3 regions of the Neobacillus sp. YIM B06451 genome follow, and region 1 is predicted to be linked to each of the others. Evidence: riboswitches for the same ligand, from Rfam matches in the RefSeq annotation. Region 1 holds a riboswitch; each other region holds the start of a gene.
What was found. A riboswitch is a leader RNA that binds a small molecule or an ion and turns the genes downstream of it on or off. The one in region 1 is predicted to bind S-adenosylmethionine.
Positions count from the first base shown of each region.

Region 1 (2,260 bases):
ATTCGGGCAACAGCACCTTCCAAATAATCGTCCACGTTGATGCGCCCATTGATTTTGCCGCTTCGATGACGCCTTTATCAATTTCACGCAGCCCGATTTCAACCATCCTCGCGTAAAACGGCGCCGAACCGATAATGAGTGCTGGCAATGCGGCATTTTCCCCTATCATGGACCCGACTACGAACACCGTGAACGGGATAAGCAGGACGATAAGGATGATGAAAGGAATTGAACGGAAGACGTTCACAAAAGCTGCAATGATTTTATTAATGAAGGCATTCTCCCAAAGGTTGCCCTTCCCAGTAAGGAAGAGAAGCAATCCAAGGATGATGCCGAGGACAAATGTAACCGCAACGGATATGCTCGTCATGTAGAGCGTTTCCCGTGTTGCCGCCCACATATTTTCCCAGACGACATTCGGGAAATAGGTTTCAAGCATTTGCAATCACCTCCACGCCTACCTGCTGGGAGTTGATATATTCCAGTGCCTTTGCGAGTTCGCTTTCCGGTCCATCAAGATGAAGGAACAGGGTACCGTAGGATCCGCTTTGCGTCTGTGAAATCTTCCCCTGCAAAATATTCGCCGTTATATCAAACTTCCTGATCAAATTTGTGATAAGCGGCTGTTCGGTAGCCTCGCCGACAAATGTGAGCTGGATGACCTTTCCGGATGGAAGGCGCTCGAGCAGATGCTCGACCGCATCCTTTGTCTCCTCGGGTTCTGTTACCTGCTGGACGAATCGCTTCGTTATTGGCTGCCGCGGCTTTTTAAAGACATCCAATACAGGGCCGAGTTCAACGATCCTACCGCTCTCCATAACGGCGACGCGGTGGCAAATTTTCCTGATAACATGCATTTCGTGGGTAATCAGAACAATCGTCAAACCGAGCCGCTTGTTAATGTCGACCAACAGGTCAAGAATCGAATCCGTCGTCTGCGGATCGAGAGCAGATGTCGCTTCGTCACAAAGCAAGACCTTTGGGTTATTCGCAAGCGCCCTGGCAATACCGACACGCTGCTTTTGCCCGCCGCTCAATTGTGACGGATACGCGTTTTCTCTGCCTTCAAGGCCGACAAGCTTAATTAGCTCATCAACACGTTTTTTGCGTTCCGGCCCCGAAATTCCCGCAATTTCAAGCGGAAACGCGATATTTTCCCGGACTGTGCGTGACCAAAGTAGATTGAAATGCTGGAAAATCATTGAGATTTCCTGGCGTGCCTTCCTAAGCTCCCTTCCAGAAATTTTTGAAATTTCACGGCCTGCAATCGTTATGGATCCTTCGGTTGGGCTTTCAAGCCTGTTCAGCATCCGGATCAACGTACTTTTGCCGGCGCCGCTGTACCCAATAACACCGAAGATTTCCCCTTCGCGTATATCGAGATTGACATTATCAACCGCTGTCAGTGTCCCGTGTTTTGAAGGAAAGCTTTTTCTGACATTTTTTATCGAAATCATCGAATCACCTTCTTTACACCCATTTACCCATCATGCCGGGCAGCAATCATGTCTTAATCTATCTAATCCTATCGTTTGAATCTATTACAGGATTCATTCCGGAAAAGTAAAAAGCCTTTCTGCAACCGGGCAGAAAGGCAAATTAAACATTAATCCTTTCTCCCATCTCCCAAAGCGAACGCTTTGTGTGAATTGGCACCATTTCACAGAAATCATCCTGTGACGGTTGCCGGGCTTCATCGGGCACATCCCTCCACCTCTCTTGATAAGAGCAGCTAAACTATTCAATTAATAACGATTGCTATCGTATCATGGTGAAATTAAGGTGTCAATAAAGAAGTTTTTGAAAAAGAGCCGGAAATATCAGCCAGAATCACACAATGCAGAATCATTTACAATCCCTTAAAAATAAAAACCCGCTCCATAAGAGAAGAGGGCTATCTCCTCTTATCTTTACAGGGGGTCTCCCTGCTGGAATTGGCACCGTGCATTCACCGGTTGCCGGGCATCATCGGGCCATTCCCTCCGCCTCTCTTGATAAGAATTATGAAATTATTAGAATCTTGCCAAAGATTTAAAGAAAGTTTATCTTAAGACATTCTTTCCGTCAATAGGGAATTTTTTCAAACTCAAGTTCCTTTGCCAAAAGAAAAATGGATTCAAGCTTTAGCACAGTGCGAAAGGACGCATCGATATGTATTGCCCGATGATTGAGCAGATCGCGCATTCTTGCCGTCCCGCAAAGCAGTTCGCCGATAGCTTCAGGGCTTCCCGTGATGTTTGCAAGCAAGGGTTTGCTTAGT
Region 1 covers NZ_JAVFKJ010000011.1:27,533-29,792, reverse strand. The annotation lists gene RB160_RS16500 (methionine ABC transporter permease) at 1-439, opposite strand, end outside; gene RB160_RS16495 (methionine ABC transporter ATP-binding protein) at 432-1,457, opposite strand; SAM riboswitch class I at 1,617-1,729, opposite strand; SAM riboswitch class I at 1,902-2,001, opposite strand; gene RB160_RS16490 (hypothetical protein) at 2,065-2,260, opposite strand, start outside.

Region 2 (2,260 bases), on a different contig from region 1:
GAAAATAGTTCCCCAACCCCTTTCCTAATGGAGATTTCTCCTGAAAGAATCCGATCCTTAATCCGTTCCCATCCAGGCGGAGCAAATGTCTTCATGATTGCTATGATGTTATCCTTTTCGGTAACCGTCCCGTCAAAGTCACAGTAAATCACAGGTTTTTTCATCTCAAGGCCTCCTCTTGCGGTGCACCCCATAATTCCAACGCTTCTTGAAGTTCAGGGTGGTATGCGGCCGAACTGGACAAGCTGTGGCCAGCTAGAACTGCTTCAATCGCCTGCCGGAATGCCTTCCCTCCAGCCGCCGCGCCTCGTGGATGTCCATGGACTCCACCGCCCGCATTGATGACCGAATCAATTCCGAAATCGGAAATGAGCAAAGGTACAAGGCCAGGGTGGATTCCTGCCGACGGTACCGGGAACGCCTTTTTGTACGGCTCGTCCTTCGTCAGTTCCTTTGCAATCCCGAGCGCTCTTTCCCTTTCAAGCGCCACCGAACCGTACGGTGATGGGAATAATGAGAGGTCCGCTCCGGCATACCTTAGCAATTTTCCTAAAAGGAGCGAGTGGGAGACCCCATATACAGACGATGATGCGATTGCCCCGCTGAATGCCGGATGCGCCATGATCGGCAGGCCTATATTATCGTCCTCCCTTAGTTCCTGCAGCACGTCTAGGCCGTAGGAAAAAACATTGACCAATAGGGCATCCGCACCTGCTTCCGCAAACCTTTTTGCCTTTCCCCTCAGTTCCGAAGTCCTCCCCGTCAGGTTCACAGCGTAAAGTGTCCTATGCCCCGTTTCGGAAAACACTTCATCCAAGATTCGGCGCCCGGCCTGAATCCTTTTACCTGATGGAGTCAGGGGGTTCTCAAAAAGAATTTCGTCATCCTTGACGATGTCAATTCCCCCCAATGCCTGCTCCTTTAATTGGCTTGAAAGGAAATCAAGCTCCTTCCCAATGACTCCTTTAAAGATGCTCATCAAAAGGGGGCGGCGATGGACGTTAAGCTTTTCCCTTAGACCCTCAATCCCAAGGCGGGGGCCTGGGAAATAGCTTTTCAGCTCCTCACTGAATTCAAGGTCAAGCAGCCGGATTTTCCCATCAAGGGACAATTTCCCAAAGACGGTAGTTATAATGGCGGGAAGGTCGGCGGAAAAGTTGGCTGCGGGATAAGCAATCGAGATTTTCGCAATATTTTCGCTGATTTGTTCAGCAGATACTACTCTTCCTTTGTGTTTCTTTAGCTGCTCCTTTTCAAGGGCGGGCAGGCTGGTCCAAGAACCGACCGTCAGGCCCAAGGCTATTTCCTCCGCTTTTTTCTCGGGATTCTTTTCATCCCGGACATGATATGTCGCTACCAATTCACTCATGATGTCCTTCCTTTCCAGGGCAGTGTTCCATGTTCCATCCAACACAGAGTTGATTTTGTTTTTTGGCATTAAAAAAACCCCTTCCAAAGAAGAGGTTAGCACGGCAAACTAATCTCTTCTCATCTATCAGCTTTCGCTGCAAGAATTAGCACCGTGCTTAAAAATAAGTCGGTTGCCGGGCTTCATAGGGCTAGTCCCTCCGCCTGCTCTTGATAAGAAATGATTTTTATATATTTACTATTTTCATAATGTTAAGATTTAATTTGGATTATCGCAGGAAATAAATTCATTGTCAAACATTTTTTAAAAAATATCCAAAGCCTTTATCCGCCGAACCGCTTCCGACAGCCTCTCTTCCGATGCGAGGAGGCCAACACGGACATAACCCTCGCCAAATCGGCCAAAGCCAATGCCCGGGGCAACCATGATATGCGCTTTTTCCAACAGAAAGTCGGCAAATTCCATCGAACTGAATCCTTCCGGAACCTTCAGCCAGGCAAAAAACGAACCAGCGGGTGCATTGACATCCCAGCCAATTTCTCTTAATCCGCCAATTAACGCACTTCTCCTGCTTTCATACAAGCGGACAAGTTCCCCAACACAATCCTGTGGGCCATTAAGCGCCTCCGCGGCCGCTTCCTGGACAGCCCCGAACAGGGAAACATACAAATGGTCCTGTATCAGTTCAATTGCTGAGATAACACTTTTGTTGCCAACAGCAAAACCGACCCTCCACCCTGCCATGTTATATGTTTTTGAGAGAGTATAAATTTCAATGCCAATCTCTTTCGCTCCTTCTGATTGAAGGAAGCTGACGGGCCTTTCCCCCTCAAATCCTATTGCCCCGTAGGCAAAATCATGGACAACGCAAATGCCATGCTTATTTGACAG
Region 2 covers NZ_JAVFKJ010000001.1:186,114-188,373, reverse strand. The annotation lists gene RB160_RS00820 (2-hydroxy-3-keto-5-methylthiopentenyl-1-phosphate phosphatase) at 1-164, opposite strand, end outside; gene RB160_RS00815 (2,3-diketo-5-methylthiopentyl-1-phosphate enolase) at 161-1,369, opposite strand; SAM riboswitch class I at 1,486-1,588, opposite strand; gene RB160_RS00810 (pyridoxal phosphate-dependent aminotransferase) at 1,673-2,260, opposite strand, start outside.
Region 2: it holds a riboswitch for S-adenosylmethionine, as region 1 does, so the genes downstream of both, RB160_RS00815 (2,3-diketo-5-methylthiopentyl-1-phosphate enolase) here and RB160_RS16495 (methionine ABC transporter ATP-binding protein) in region 1, are expected to answer to the same signal.

Region 3 (2,260 bases), on a different contig from region 1:
TTCAAATCCTTAAGCGATTCAAGCCCCACTGAAAGCCTAATCAGTTCCTCGGTTGTACCGCTTTTTGCTAGGTCCTCTGGACTTAGCTGCTGATGAGTGGTGGAAGCAGGATGGATGATCAGTGATTTTGCATCGCCGACATTTGCGACATGAGACCACAATTTGATGTTGTCGATCACTTTTTTACCAGCAGCCCTGCCGCCTTTGATGCCAAAAACAATAATCGATCCAAAACCGCCGCCAAGGTATTTTTTCGCAAGCTCATGGCTTGGGTGATCCTCAAGGCCAGGGAAGGAAACCCATTCAACAGCTGGATGGTCTTTCAAGTAATTTGCAATTTCGAGCGCGTTTTCACTATGCTTTTGAATTCTCAAGTGCAAGGTCTCAAGTCCCTGCAGCAAGAGGAAAGCACTATGCGGGCTTAACGATGAACCTAAGTCCCTCAACAGCTGGACGCGAAGTTTAATGATGAATGCCAGCGCGCCTACATCCTGCGCAAAACGGAGGCCATTATAGCTTGCATCCGGCTCGGTAAAGCCAGGGAACCTCTCACTGTTCCAATCGAAACGGCCAGCATCAACAATAAGGCCGCCAATTGTTGTTCCGTGCCCTCCGATCCATTTGGTCGCCGAATGGACAACAATGTCCGCCCCCCATTCGATCGGCCTGCACTGATAAGGTGCAAAGGTATTGTCAATAATGAGTGGAATGCCATTTTCATGGGCGATTTTTGCTACAGCTTCAACATCGAATACATTCAGGCTTGGATTGCCAATGATTTCGCCAAAGACTGCTTTGGTTTTTGGAGTGATGGCATCACGGAAGTTTTCAGGATTGGTCGAGTCGACAAAACGCACTTTAATGCCGAACTTCGGAAGGGTAACGGCAAATAGGTTGTATGTGCCGCCGTATAAGTTTTCCGCGGCGACGATTTCATCGCCAGCCTCCGCAATGTTCATGATTGACAAGGCAATCGCAGCCATTCCGGAAGAAACAGCAAGAGCCGCCGCGCCACCTTCAAGAAGGGCAATTCTTTTTTCCAAAACATCTGTTGTCGGGTTCATGATCCGGGTGTAAATATTTCCGGACTCGGCGAGCGAGAAAAGGTTCTGCGCATGGTCTGTGCTTTCAAATACATAAGATGTGGTCTGGTAAATCGGTACGGCGCGAGATCCGGTTACTGCATCGGGGGATTGCCCGCCGTGCAATAATATTGTTTCAAGTCCTAGGTTTTCATTTTGATTTGTCATTGTGTCTTTCCCTCCAATTTGTAGTTCCAAAGTAATTCAGGCAGTTAATTCAATTCTTTTACAACAAAAAACCCCTCTCCATAAGAAGAGGGGGGTCCTCCTCTTATCTTCCAGGCAAAAACGCCTGCAGGAATTAGCACCTTTTCAAGCTTTCGCCTGAAGGTTGCCGGACTTCATAGGGCCTGACCCTCCGTCACTCTGGATAAGAGATTTCATATATAATTTTTGATTAGTTTAACCGCCGGGTGTTATAGAGGATTATAAGTGAAGGTAGGAACAAAAGTCAACCGAAAATTCGAAATGTTTTCCTTTTTCATTTTTTTGTAAAATGGATTATAGGCGTTCTCATAAAGGATTCGAATTTCACATGTACAGCGTGAAATTGTAAAATTTACTTTCCCATTTTGAAGAGGAGGTTCTCAGTTTTGGGCGAAGGATATAGTATAATTGACGGTGAGAAGGAGGTGATATGGAGATGGAAGAACGGCTGGAAAGAATGGAAACGATGTTGTCCCAATTGGTTGGCATGGTCGGCAATGTGATTACAGAGCAACAGAAAATGCGGCAGGAATTCGAGTCCGAAAAACAAAAGAACGCCGATCGCCACGAAGAAATACTCTGCAAGTTTAAGGCAATGGAACTGGACCAGGATTTCATCCGGGAAAAAACCGCCCGCAATGAGCGGGAGATTTAAGTCCTCAAAAAGAAGGCTCAGTTAGATATCTCCAGCACGATTCCCTCAGAAAATCCCCAATTACTTATTCAGCTAAAACGAAAAGGTGTGGAACCTTGTCCTCAATAGGATGGTGTTTCGTACCTTTTTTCATTTTGTGGTTTTTTAAAACTTCAAATTGAGAAAATTTTTAATAGAAACCTTCCCTCGGCCAAACTTCCAATCGTTTTCTGTTCAGAAAATCCTTGTAAGTAGGAAGAAATGATTCAAAATAGTAAACTAGAATCATATGGGTTTAGGGATAGAATAGTTTTAGGTAAGCGCTACTTTTAGCAAT
Region 3 covers NZ_JAVFKJ010000010.1:137,867-140,126, forward strand. The annotation lists partial or broken gene RB160_RS16265 (O-acetylhomoserine aminocarboxypropyltransferase/cysteine synthase family protein) at 1-1,250, opposite strand, end outside; SAM riboswitch class I at 1,351-1,459, opposite strand; gene RB160_RS16270 (hypothetical protein) at 1,720-1,944, shown strand.
Region 3: it holds a riboswitch for S-adenosylmethionine, as region 1 does, so the genes downstream of both, RB160_RS16265 (O-acetylhomoserine aminocarboxypropyltransferase/cysteine synthase family protein) here and RB160_RS16495 (methionine ABC transporter ATP-binding protein) in region 1, are expected to answer to the same signal.